DNA from 3 places in the Blautia sp. MSK17_66 genome. Region 3 is predicted to be linked to each of the others. Evidence: predicted binding sites of a transcription regulator. Region 3 holds the regulator's gene; each other region holds the start of a gene.

Region 1 (4,359 bases), on a different contig from region 3:
GAGCCTGCATGATTCCAAACTGACGTGCCATATCCGGATTCTTCTCTGCATCAATGATCTCCAGGTCTTCACCCTCCAGCATCTTCTTTGCCATACGGCAGTTCGGGCAGGTGCTGGTTGTAAAAAGATATTTATGTGTTTCCACCGGTTCTACTCTGACATCATCCCCTGTCATTGTAACCATACTGGTGTGGACTTTCTTGAAAGTGGAATGTGTCACATCATACAACGTACGATTCTTATATTCCTGAGCCTTGCCGTCATTCCAGTTCTGTACCGGGCGATAGTATCCTGTGATACGGCTGTAAACTTCAGCCTTCTTGCCACACTTCGGACAGGTGAAATGTTCGCCGCTTAAGTAACCATGCTCCTTGCATACAGAATAGGTTGGTGAGATCGTATAATACGGCAGTCTGTAATTCTCTGCAATCTTGCGGACCAGGGATGCCGCTGCCTTCCAGTCCGGAAGCTTCTCTCCGAGGAAACCATGAAATACAGTTCCTGAAGTATACAGTGTCTGAAGCTCATCCTGGATATCCAGTGCATCAAAAATATCTGAACTGAATTCAACCGGAAGATGAGAACTATTGGTGTAATACGGTGTATCTCCCTTACTTCCTGCTGTACGGATATCCGGCCAGCGTTTGCGGTCATGCTTTGCCAGACGATACGAGGTTGACTCTGCCGGAGTTGCCTCCAAATTAAAGAGTTCTCCCGGATATTCCTCCTGATAGTCAGACAGACGATTCCTCATATGCGTCAGAACTTCTTTTGTGAATTTCTGGGTACGTACATCAGTCATATCACAGCCAAGCCATCTGGCGTTTAATCCTGCCTCGTTCATTCCTATCAGGCCGATCGTTGAAAAATGATTGTCAAAGCTTCCAAGATATCTCTTTGTATATGGATACAGTCCTTCATTCAGAAGCTTCGTGATCACCTCCCTCTTAATATGAAGTGACCTTGCAGAAATATCCATCAGCCGATCTAGCCTGCGGTAAAATTCCTCCGGTGTGGAAGACTGATATGCGATCCTTGGCATATTGATCGTTACAACGCCCACAGAACCTGTACTCTCCCCTGAGCCAAAGAATCCACCGCTCTTCTTGCGAAGTTCCCGCAGATCCAGACGGAGTCTGCAGCACATGCTGCGGATATCGCTCGGTTTCATATCGCTGTTGATGTAGTTGGAAAAATACGGAGTACCGTATTTTGCTGTCATTTCAAATAAAAGACGGTTGTTTTCTGTATCGGACCAGTCAAACTCTCTCGTGATAGAATAGGTCGGAATCGGATACTGGAATCCTCTTCCATTGGCATCACCTTCAATCATCGTCTCGATAAATGCCTTATTCACCATGTCCATTTCTTTCTTGCAGTCCTTGTACTTGAAGTCCATTTCCTTACCGCCTACGATGGCAGGAAGCTCTGCCAGATCATCCGGAACTGTCCAGTCCAGTGTGATATTCGAAAACGGAGCCTGTGTTCCCCAGCGGCTTGGGGTATTCACACCATAAATGAAGGATTCAATACATTTCTTGACCTCCGGATAAGTAAGTCCGTCTGCCTTGACAAATGGAGCAAGATAAGTATCAAAGGAAGAAAACGCCTGTGCTCCCGCCCATTCATTCTGCATGATCCCGAGGAAATTGACCATCTGATTACAGAGTACGCTCAAATGCTTCGCAGGAGCAGAAGTGATCTTGCCTTCAATTCCGCCAAGTCCCTCCTGGATCAGCTGCTTCAGTGACCATCCTGCACAGTATCCTGTCAGCATTGACAGGTCGTGAATATGAATATCTGCATTTCTGTGTGCCTCTGCGATTTCATTATCATATATCTCAGAAAGCCAGTAATTGGCTGTCACTGCGCCGGAGTTGCTTAAGATCAGCCCTCCCACAGAATAAGTTACTGTTGAATTTTCTTTTACTCGCCAGTCCTCGACTTTTACGTAGCTGTCTACAATTTCTTTGTAATCGAGGATCGTGGATTTCATATTACGGATCTTTTCTCTCTGTTTACGATAGAGGATATATGCCTTCGCTACATCACTGTAACCGGCCTGGATCAGCACATCCTCTACGCTATCCTGAATATCCTCAACGGTTACTTTATTATCCTGGATCTTATTCTGGAAATCTGCAGTAACCCGAAGTCCCAGAAGATCGATTATATCCTTACTGTAAATTTTTTCTTTTGCGTCAAATGCTTTGTCAATGGCTGAAGTGATCTTGGACATCTGAAAGTCAGCGATCTCTCCGTCACGTTTAACTACCTGAAACATGCTGCACCATACCTCCCTGTCTTGCACTGTAGACCTATTGTATCAGACTATATCCTTTGCGTCAATACGCAAAAACACTATATATTGTGTCGTCTTTCACACTTCACAACTATATAGTGTTTGTTTTTAACATATATAAAAAGCCCTTTTTCCTTGTTTTTCGTACCTTTTCAGGCTTTTGGCATCACGGAAACAAAGAGTTCTGCTGGCACACGGGCCTTCACAAAAATTCCATCCTCACGATATTCTTCTGAGAGAAGACTTCCGAATTCACGGATTTTCTGAATCTTGCCGGCTTCGCTGTAAGGATATAATTCCTCCAGATAGATCTGCTCTTCCGCCAGAAGCTTCGCCAGAACTTCTTTGAACTCATCCAGACCTTCGCCTGTACGCGCAGAGCATTTTACCGTATAGTCCGCTTTAAGGTCACGGATTTCGGTTTCCGGTGCCTTGTCCTGCTTATTCAGAAGTGTAATGATTTTTTTGCCTGTTGCCCCCAGTTCCCTCAATGTTTCATAGACTGTAAACATCTGAAGCTCCGCCTGAGGATTAGAAGCATCCACTACATGTATGATATAATCTGCATACTTTGCCTCCTCCAGCGTACTCTTGAAGGCCTCTACCAGATGATGCGGCAGCTTACGTATAAATCCTACTGTATCCGTGAGAAGGATCTGCTGTCCGTCCTTTAATTCCAGTACTCTCGTGGTTGGATCCAGTGTAGCAAAAAGCTTGTCCTCCGCCAGTATTCCGGCACCTGTGAGCGTATTCAGAAGCGTTGACTTCCCTGCATTGGTGTATCCGACGATCGCGGCAGTCTTAAGGCTGCCCCTGGAACGTTTTCCTCTGATCAGTTCTCTGTGTCTCTCCACCTGAGAAAGCTCTGCCTTAAGTGCAGAGATCCTCGTACGGATCAGTCGTCTGTCTGTCTCCAGCTTCTTTTCACCCGGTCCTCTTGTACCGATTCCACCGCCCAGACGGGAAAGAGATTCCCGAAGACCGACAAGTCTTGCTGCCCGATAGCGGAGCTGAGCCAGTTCCACCTGAATCTTACCTTCACTGGATACTGCTCTTCCCGCAAAAATATCAAGGATCAGAAGTGTTCTGTCCATAACCTTGCAATCCAGCTCCCGTTCCAGATTATTCAGCTGAGACGGAGAAAGCTCATCATCACAGATCACTCCATTCGCATCCAGTGCACGCAGAAGGGATGCCACTTCTTCAATCTTGCCCTTACCGATATAAGTACCGGGATGAACCGCCTCTCTGTTCTGGATTACTTTTGCAACCGTTTCTGCCCCGGCTGTCTGTGCAAGTTCATCCAGTTCATCCAGAGAAGCTTCAACATCATCTCCCACGCCTGTCTGTACTCCAATGAGTATCACTCGCTCCTGCGTTTCTTTAAATTCATAAAGCTGCATATTCTCAGTTCTCCTCGGAAGATTCATCTGTAGTAGTATCTGCTGTATTATCCTGTGCTGTACTTTCCGCGGACGTATCTGCTGCTGTTTCAGTTGACTGATTTCCAACCCTTGACTGCAGGAAGATCAATTCCTTCGCTGCTGCCTGGTCATCCTTAAACATATTTACATATTCCTGTGTCTTGGAAAGCGCTGTTGCAAAGTCCATCTTTCTCTCATAAGCTACGATTTCATTAAAGAGAAGATCCTGCATCTCATCTGATTCCGCATCTCCCAGTCCCTTACTGATATTCTCAAGTGCACTGTCATAAGATCCGTCTGCAATATCACAGAGTGCCAGCCCGTTATAGCCCTTTGCCGGATCTTCACCGTCTGCCTCAATATACTGCTGGAAAAAGCTGCGTGCACCGGCAGTGTCTCCCTGTGCCATATATACCATGCCAAGAAGCAGCACAGCTTCTGTACTGTTTTTGTCAGCAGCCGCATTCAGTTCTGTTCTGGCATTATCATAGTCTTCCATATAATAATAGACTTTACCTCGCTCACAGTAATCCTCTGCTGTCTTTGCCTCGGTTTTGAGTGAAGCTTCCAGATATTTCGTTCCGTCAGCCTCCATATCATGTCCCAGATATGCCTCATAAATCTGAATCGCCA
Region 2 (4,359 bases), on a different contig from region 3:
AAAATGGCAACTATCACCGAACGGTTTCTCAAGGGTTATGAAGTTCCTGCTGTTTATGTCGTAGGCGGTTCTGCAAGCTTCAAAGAATTCACCACAGTATTTGAAAAAAAACTCAGGCTTCCTGTTTACCGTCCGGTCCATCCTCTTCTTGTAACTCCTCTCGGCATCGCTTACAACTGCATACTGCCGCCTGTATCACCAAAGAAAAACTGATCAGAAGATTCATTATTATCTATTACACAAAAAACAGTACAGACACAACCATTGGTCATGTCTGTACTGTTTTTGTATGATCTTAACTGCTCAGCACCCTCACAGTTACCTATAAATTTTACATGGATTTTCGTTCAGCGATCTCTGCCATCTTCGCTTCATTCAGTCGTGTATCACCATGTACACGGCTGTAAGAAAGATATCCGTTCATACGGTCGATTTTGGTCAGATTACGTGATCCGCATACCGGGCACACATCCATTTCCAGTTCCTGATGCCCGCAGTCATCACAATATGCCAGAGAAAGATTTACTCCCTCATAGTAGCCCAGATTCATTGCTCTGCGGATCAGAGTACGAATGGCTTCTTTATTATATCCGATAGGATAGCGCACATACTGGATCTTGCCTCCATTGCAGAGTTCCCAGAAACGCCCTTCCAGATCCTGCTTCTCGATCGGAGTCACATCCTCTGTAACATGACAGTGAAAACTGTTGCTTACATACGGTCTGTCAGAAACGCCCTCGACGATTCCATACATCTTACGGAACTGCTCAACCTGGAGTCCACAGAGACTTTCTGCCGGTGTTCCATAAATCGCATAAAGGTATCCGTCCTCCTGCTTAAACTGATTTACCTTATCGTTGATATACTTCAGAACTTCCAGTGCGAACTGTCCGTCCTCGCGGATTGACTTGCCATTGTAAAGTTCCTGCAGTTCATTCAATGCAGTAATTCCAAAGGAAGCTGTCATTGGTTTCAAAATCTTGCCGATTTTTTCATTTGGTTTAAGATGTCCGCCATAGAATCCGCCTTCGCAGTAAGCAAGCGGATTGGTGGATGCTCTCATCTGTCCCAGATATTCGTAGGTACGAATGTGGAGATTTCGGATCATCTGCAGATAAAAATCAAGAACCTCATAGAAATCTCTGCTCTCTGCCCTTGCTTTTGCCAGGATCATCGGAAGATGAAGACTGACTGCACCAATATTGAATCGTCCCACAAATACCGGTGTATCCTTCTCATCAGCCGGATACATGCCGCCCCTCTCGTACCACGGACTTAAGAAGGCACGGCATCCCATAGGACTTATGACCTTGCCATACTGCTTGTACATGCTGGCAATATAACCCTTACCGGTCAGGGAAAGCCAGTCCGGATACATTGTCTTTGAAGAACAGTCCACACCTTCTTCAAAAATATCCTCACATGGTTTGCCCGGACCATGAAGGTTTTCATCATACAGAAATACGATCTTAGGGAAGAGCACCGGTTTCTTGTGTCCGGCCTTGCCCTGTCCTCCCTTGTGCACTTCCAGAAGAGAAATGTTGCACATCTTCTCAAACTGTCCTGTGCCAAGTCCAAGTGTCACTGTCACAAACGGATAATCACCTCTGGATGAACCCACGGTATTTAACTTATATTCAATTCCCTGCCATCCCTGGTCAAAATCTCTTCTTACTTTATCCAGTGCGTACTCAACAGCCTTCTCTTCTCTGCCTGTCCAGTTCTCATCTGAATATTTCATAAATTCACTGATATATTTATCATAACTTTTCTGTGCATACGGTCCGAGGATCTTGTCTACCTCCGGTACTGTAAATCCACCATACTGCTGTGCTGCAGTACTCAGAATAATATCACCCATGACATCAAACGCTGTATCCAATGTCTTCGGCTCATTGTACCAGACATTTCCCATCTCAAAACCGCCTTTAAGAACTGCACCGACATCAAACAGACAGCAGTTCATCGTATCCAGTCTGGCAGACTGATCATGGATATAAATGTACCCGTCCTTACATGCCTGAAGTTCATTACGGTTCATAAAAAATTTACGATATAATTCTTTGTTCAGCTCATTAAAGATCAGACTTCTCTTGGTCGCTACCAGTGCACTGTCTGTATTTGCATTGCTCTTATCGCCGATATAGCGGATCGCCTGACTCTTGGTATAAACGTCATCCATCATATGAATAAAATCCAGCTTATAGTTGCGGTAATCACGATAACTCTTGGCAACCGCCGGATTCACACGCTCCAGTGCACCCTCGACAATATTATGCATCTCCTGGATCTCAATCTCATTCTTCCCCAGAGAGTCTGCATGCTCCTGAGCGAACTGACAGATAAATTCCTTCTCTTCATCTGAAAATGTATAAAGAATACGTGCGGCAGATTTGTTTACCGCCTTAACAATCTTCTGAGGATCAAATTCTTCTCTTGTACCATCTTTTTTGATTACATAGATCATATTCTTTGTCTCTCCTGTTTGCTGCAATTTTAAGGCCTTTCAGAGCTGTTCTGCCGCTTCACAGCTGCAACCTACCAGTCCGTCAGCCTTCCCCATATATAGTGTTACTTATGAGAGTATACCACAACATCATGTGAAGTTAAAGGGGAAATTTCATTTTTTATTGTCTGAAATTTTCCCTTGTTTTTGTTATGTTTGTAACTGTTCAGTACCCTCACAGTCACGAGTCAAAATGCATTCCAAATCACCTTCGGTGATGGTATTTTGCCTTGTATGTGAAACACTCCCTCTCGCAGAACAGATCCTCTGACGACAGTAACATATATTTTAATCTCATTTCAAAAATAATGCAAGGTTAAAATTGCAATACATAAATTTTCTTGTTATAATAAAAAATATTCGACTGTTCCGTAGCTCACTGTTACAAGTCAATATTTATTATACAATTCACTTATAAAGTTTTAGGAGGAATTCCAATGGATCAGATTAAAATACCTGTCGGTTATCATTCAGATCTCAATCTACATGATACACAGGTTGCAATTAAAACTGTAAAAGACTTTTTTCAGCAGACACTGGCTCAGAAATTAAATCTTCTCCGTGTTTCTGCTCCGGTTTTTGTATCACCATCTTCCGGTCTTAACGATAACCTGAATGGTGTAGAACGTCCTGTAAGCTTCGACATCAAAGGACAGGAAGAAAATGCCGAGATCGTACACTCTCTTGCCAAATGGAAACGCTACGCCCTTAAGAAATACGGCTTTGCTCACGGCGAGGGACTCTATACAGATATGATCGCTATCCGCCGTGATGAAGATCTCGATAATATCCACTCTGTTTATGTAGACCAGTGGGACTGGGAAAAAATCATCTCCAAAGAAGAGCGTACCATGGAAACGCTGATCAACACAGTTCGTTCCATCTACAGTGTTCTTCGCAAAACGGAGAAATATATGGCTGTTCAGTATGACTATATCGAAGAGATCCTGCCAAAGGAAATTGCTTTTGTTTCCACTCAGGAACTTGTTGATATGTATCCGGATCTTACACCAAAAGAACGGGAATACAAGATTGTCAAAGAAAAGGGTGCGGTCTTCCTCATGCAGGTAGGTAAGGTTTTATCTAACGGAGAGCGACATGACGGACGTGCCCCGGACTATGATGACTGGGAACTGAACGGAGATATCCTTGTATATTATCCTGTACTCGACATTGCTCTGGAGCTCTCTTCCATGGGTATCCGTGTTGACGAGGACTCTCTTGATTCCCAGCTTACAGAAGCAGGCTGCGATGACCGAAGAGAACTTCCATTCCAGAAGGCGATCTTTAATCAGGAGCTTCCATACACCATCGGCGGTGGTATCGGTCAGTCCCGAATCTGTATGTTCTTCCTGCGAAAAGCTCATATCGGTGAAGTACATGTTTCTATCTGGCCGGATTCTATTCAGAAAGCTGCTGAAGAAGGCGGAGTAAATCTGCTGTAAAATTTTCTTATTTTTTTAGTTTTATAGTTATTTTTCACCAATTTTTAATATTTAAACAATTGACATTCTGTACCCTACATACTATCATAATACTGTTCACAGCAGTCTGCTGCCTGTGAACAGCTACATAATTATAACAGCATCTGAATCAATGTTCAGATACACATATGATTAAAGAAAGACAGAGGTACTGACTGTGAATATTTTGTTTTTTTTAACACCCAAAAGTGATGTTGCTTATATATTTGAAGATGAGACACTTCGCCAGACAGTTGAGAAGATGGAACACCGCAAGTTCTCCTGTATCCCGATCCTCAATAAGGAGGGGAAATACACCGGCACCATATCTGAAGGTGATCTTCTGTGGGGTATTAAGCGTCTCAACATCAATATCACCGATCTGAAAGA
Region 3 (4,359 bases):
CCGGCGCTAACATTGCAGGTTTCGAAAAAGTGGTAGATGCAATGATCGCTCAGGGTATTGTCTGATTGATTTCCTCCTCACTTATATACTGAATCACAAAACGCTCCGGTCTTTATGCCGGAGCGTTTTTTTCTGACTGAAGATGCTGTACCGTTACGAACGAAGATAATTTCTCATATTCCGCAGTGCTGTTTTTTCCAGTCGACTGACCTGTGCCTGGGAGATTCCAATCTCCTGTGCTACTTCCATCTGCGTTTTTCCTTCATAGAATCTCATGTCTATAATATGTCTTTCCCTTTCACCAAGCCGGTTCATTGCTTCCTGAAGAGACAGATTTTCCAGCCAGTAATCTTCTTTGTTTTTTTTATCACTGATCTGATCCATCACATACAGGGTGTCTCCTCCTTCCGCATACACCGGTTCAAAAAGACTGACCGGATTCTGGATCGCATCGAGGGCATACACGATCATTTTCTTTTCCACCCCGATCTCTTCTGCAATCTCTGCGATCGTCGGTTCCTTCAGATTCTTTTTTATATAATTTTCTTTTGCATAAATCGCCTTGTACGCAATGTCGCGGAGAGAACGGCTGACACGGATACTGCTGTTATCCCTGAGATAACGTCTGATCTCACCCATGATCATCGGCACTGCATAAGTAGAAAATCTGACCATTAAGGTCGTATCAAAATTATCAATGGCCTTCATAAGTCCGATGCATCCGATCTGAAAAAGATCATCTGCATTTTCGCTGCTGTTTCCAAAGCGCTTGATCACACTTAAAACAAGCCGCAGGTTTCCTTTGATGTAACGCTCCCTGGCTTCCTTGTCTCCTGCTTTTATCTTCTCAAAAAGCTCCTCTTTTTCCTCAGAGGTCAGAACCGGAAGACTGGATGTATTTACTCCACAGATCTCAACTTTATTTAGTGCCATCGAAATATCCTCCTTATTTCATTTGGTACTAAAATGATTCGCAGGGAGGATATGAATTATACTTTTTTGCAGAAAATATAAAAAATATAAGTCCTTGACATTTTTACAAAAGGCGGTCTTTTCGAAATGCTTTTTCTTCTCGTATCTCTACCAGGATAATATCTTCCCCGATCTGACAGACACTATTCCAGGGAATGATATATTCACTGTCTCTTCCCCACAGGCAGCAGAACTTGCCCGGTCCCGGCACGATCAGTGCTGTGATCTTCCCGCTTTTTTCATCGAATTCCAGATCCACCGGACAGCCAAGGCTTTTGCAGGTGCAGGTATTTATGATTTCTTTCTGTTTCAATTCACAAAGACGCATAAATATACCTTTTTCCGTAACTGCTCAGTGCCCTCACAATTACGTTTTTTTCAAAATATATGCAGAAAATATGTGAAATATGTGCCGTCTTTTATTGACATCGACAGAAAAAATACAGTATAATTAGTCCATTAAATGGAAAAGAGGGATACTTACGTGAGATGTCCATTTTGTAATCAGGATAATACCAAGGTCGTTGATTCCCGGCCTGTAGAAGATACGAATGCGATCCGCAGGAGAAGAATGTGTGAATCCTGCGGCAAGAGATTTACCACCTACGAGAAGGTTGAAACCATTCCCTTAAGTGTCATTAAGAAGGATCAGACAAGAGAAGCTTATCACCGCTCCAAGATCCAGGACGGTGTTCTTCGTGCGTGCTATAAACGTCCAATTCCTATTGAAACGATCGAGTCCATGATCGACTCTATTGAGGGTTCTATTTTTGAGAATGCAGATAAAGAAATCTCCAGCACCCGTATCGGTGAGATTGTCATGGAGCATCTCAAAGATCTCGATGCTGTTGCATATGTCCGCTTTGCATCCGTATATCGTGAATTTAAGGATGTAAGCACCTTTATGGATGAACTGAAGAAGTTTATGGAACCATAAAGAAAAGGCCCTTATTTCAGGGCCTTTTCTATTTCTTTGATCACGATCTTGAGTGCTTTGATACGTGCATATTTTTTGTCCACTGATTCCAGGATATGCCATGGAGCGTAGGCAGTACTTGTTTTTTTTAGCATTTCATTGACCGCGTCCTCGTACTGATCCCATTTCTCACGGTTTCTCCAGTCCTCGTCTGTGATCTTCCAGCGTTTCTCCGGATTATTCTGACGGTCATTAAATCTCTCAAGCTGTGTATCCTTGTCGATCTGAACCCAGAATTTAATGATCACCGCACCCCAGTCTGACAGTTCTTTCTCAAATTCATTCATTTCATTATAGGCACGTTTCCAGTCATTCTCACTGCAGAATCCCTCCAGACGTTCCACCATGACACGTCCATACCAGGTACGGTCAAAAATTGCAATATGACCATTCTTCGGAAGTCTCGTCCAGAAGCGCCACAGATAATGACGGGCTTTCTCATGCGGTTCCGGACTGGCGATCGGATGCACCTCGTAACCTCTCGGATCAAGTGCACCTGTGATTCTTTTGATATTTCCACCCTTGCCCGCTGCATCCCAGCCTTCATAAGTAATGATCACCGGGATTCTCGCACGATACAGACGATTATGAAGTTCACTCAGCTTATCCTGAAGCTTCTTAAGTTCTTTCTCATATTCTTCGTCATCGATTGTCTTGCCGGTAAGCTCGATATCTTTTAGCTTCGGCATCTTCACCAGCGGAAAAACATTCTGGAGGATCGGAACCGAATGGCTCTGGTTCTGCAGTGCAACTTCAATACTGCTGACCAGCGTATCCATCACCTGCAGCTCCGCCCATTTCTTGTCCTTCGCATCTATGATATACCATGGAGAAGTTGATGCATTGGTGTCCTTAAGATAACGGTCATAAACCTTTTCACATTTGTGATAATGTTCCTGCTGCCATTTATCAAAATCTGACACTCTCCACCGGGTATCCTTACTTGCGCACAGCCTGTCCATACGCTCTTTCTGTTCCTCTTTATCAATATGCATAAAGAATTTCAGCACCAGATATCCGTTGTCCGTAAGCTGACGTTCAAACCGGCGGATACTTTCGATCCGTTTCTCATAGTCCTCGCCCTCCAGCTTCTTATTCAGAACCTCCTGCGTAGTCTGCTCCATCCAGCCTGCATCCAGAAAAGTAAATTTGCCCTGTTCCGGGATCTGGCGCATATAGCGGTACAGAAATGGTCTGCGTAATTCCTCCTCAGATGGCACTGACATTGTTGCCACCTTAAAGAATCTGGGATCAATATTCTTGATGACCTTGCCGATCATACTGCCCTTACCTGCTGCACTCCAGCCCTCAAAAAGCACCAGTACCGGTATCTTGTGCTCCTTGATCTTCATCTGGAGATCATACAGTTTCTTTTTTGCCACATCCAGCTGCTGTTTCAGTTCTTCTTTCTCGGGAGTTTCTCCCGGAATCCATGTCTTCAGCAAAAAACACACCCCATTTCTTTTATATATGTGCAAGAAGATAGCCAAGCTTCACTTCCCTCACTGCGGTTTCACCCTGCCCCATCATTTCTATAAGCATCTCCACTGCCATCTCTCCGCTCTTCTCATAGAAAAAATGAACGGTAGGGATCGGCGGTATCATCACTCTTGTAATTTCAGAATCCCCATGTCCGGCAACCAGAATATCCTCCGGCACTCTCTTTCCATGTTCTTTCAGATAGCGTATCGCTCCTGCTGCCATAGTATCCGTCGCACAGATAACAGCATCCAGATCCGGATATTTCTCCAGCAATTCTCCCGTCTTCTCGTATCCGGAATCAGAAGTAAAGGCAGCAATAACCATCTGCTGTGCACAGTCTGGTATACCGGCTTCACTGACCGCATCCTCATAACCGCGAAAACGCTCCGTACCGACTGCCTTATCCTGTATGATCGCACCGATATATCCTGGATTTCTCCTGCCCATGGCAACCACTGCCCCTGTCAGGTCTCTGGTAGCATGATAATCATCATGATATATGCAACAATGACCGGGATACTGCTGCCCGACCAGGATCACGGGAACCGAGAGCTTCTTAAGAGCACGCTTATGCTCTGTTGTCAGGATTGTCGCCGCAAAGATCACACCATCTACCTGCTTGTCATTAAAAGCAGCCAGATACTCCAGTTCTTTCTTTGGATTATTCTGCGTCACCGCAAGAAGCATCTGATAACCACTTTCATTCAATACAGAAAGTATTCCCTCGACAATTTTTCCTATGCTTGTGGAAGCAACCTTCGGTACGATCACTCCGATCATTTTGGTTTTTTTTGTGCGGAGTGTCTGTGCCTGAACCGACGGCCGGTAACCTGTCTGTTCTACAACCTTGCGAATTGCTTCTTTCTTTTCTTCCGAAATATATCCGTTATTAAAATAACGGGAAACTGCCGCGCTGGATACACCTGCTA

The links. The regulator NrdR, encoded in region 3, represses ribonucleotide reductase genes. The targets are predictions, from matches to a motif close to CACAANATNTTGTG.
Region 1: a site for NrdR is predicted at 2,360-2,373, ahead of LIR34_RS10460 (ribonucleoside triphosphate reductase). Genes of this name have one in related genera too.
Region 2: a site for NrdR is predicted at 2,590-2,603, ahead of nrdD (anaerobic ribonucleoside-triphosphate reductase). Genes of this name have one in related genera too.

The regions. Positions count from the first base shown of each region.
Region 1 is NZ_JAJBNQ010000017.1:62,197-66,555, reverse strand. It holds gene LIR34_RS10460 (ribonucleoside triphosphate reductase) at 1-2,284, opposite strand, end outside; gene hflX (GTPase HflX) at 2,455-3,705, opposite strand; gene LIR34_RS10450 (tetratricopeptide repeat protein) at 3,710-4,359, opposite strand, start outside.
Region 2 is NZ_JAJBNQ010000009.1:13,485-17,843, reverse strand. It holds gene eutJ (ethanolamine utilization protein EutJ) at 1-213, shown strand, start outside; gene nrdD (anaerobic ribonucleoside-triphosphate reductase) at 332-2,467, opposite strand; gene asnA (aspartate--ammonia ligase) at 2,944-3,951, shown strand; gene LIR34_RS06125 (CBS domain-containing protein) at 4,148-4,359, shown strand, end outside.
Region 3 is NZ_JAJBNQ010000004.1:104,002-108,360, forward strand. It holds gene gdhA (NADP-specific glutamate dehydrogenase) at 1-65, shown strand, start outside; gene sigG (RNA polymerase sporulation sigma factor SigG) at 154-933, opposite strand; gene LIR34_RS03480 (YlmC/YmxH family sporulation protein) at 1,037-1,300, opposite strand; gene nrdR (transcriptional regulator NrdR) at 1,457-1,909, shown strand; gene pap (polyphosphate:AMP phosphotransferase) at 1,921-3,393, opposite strand; gene LIR34_RS03495 (LacI family DNA-binding transcriptional regulator) at 3,413-4,359, opposite strand, start outside.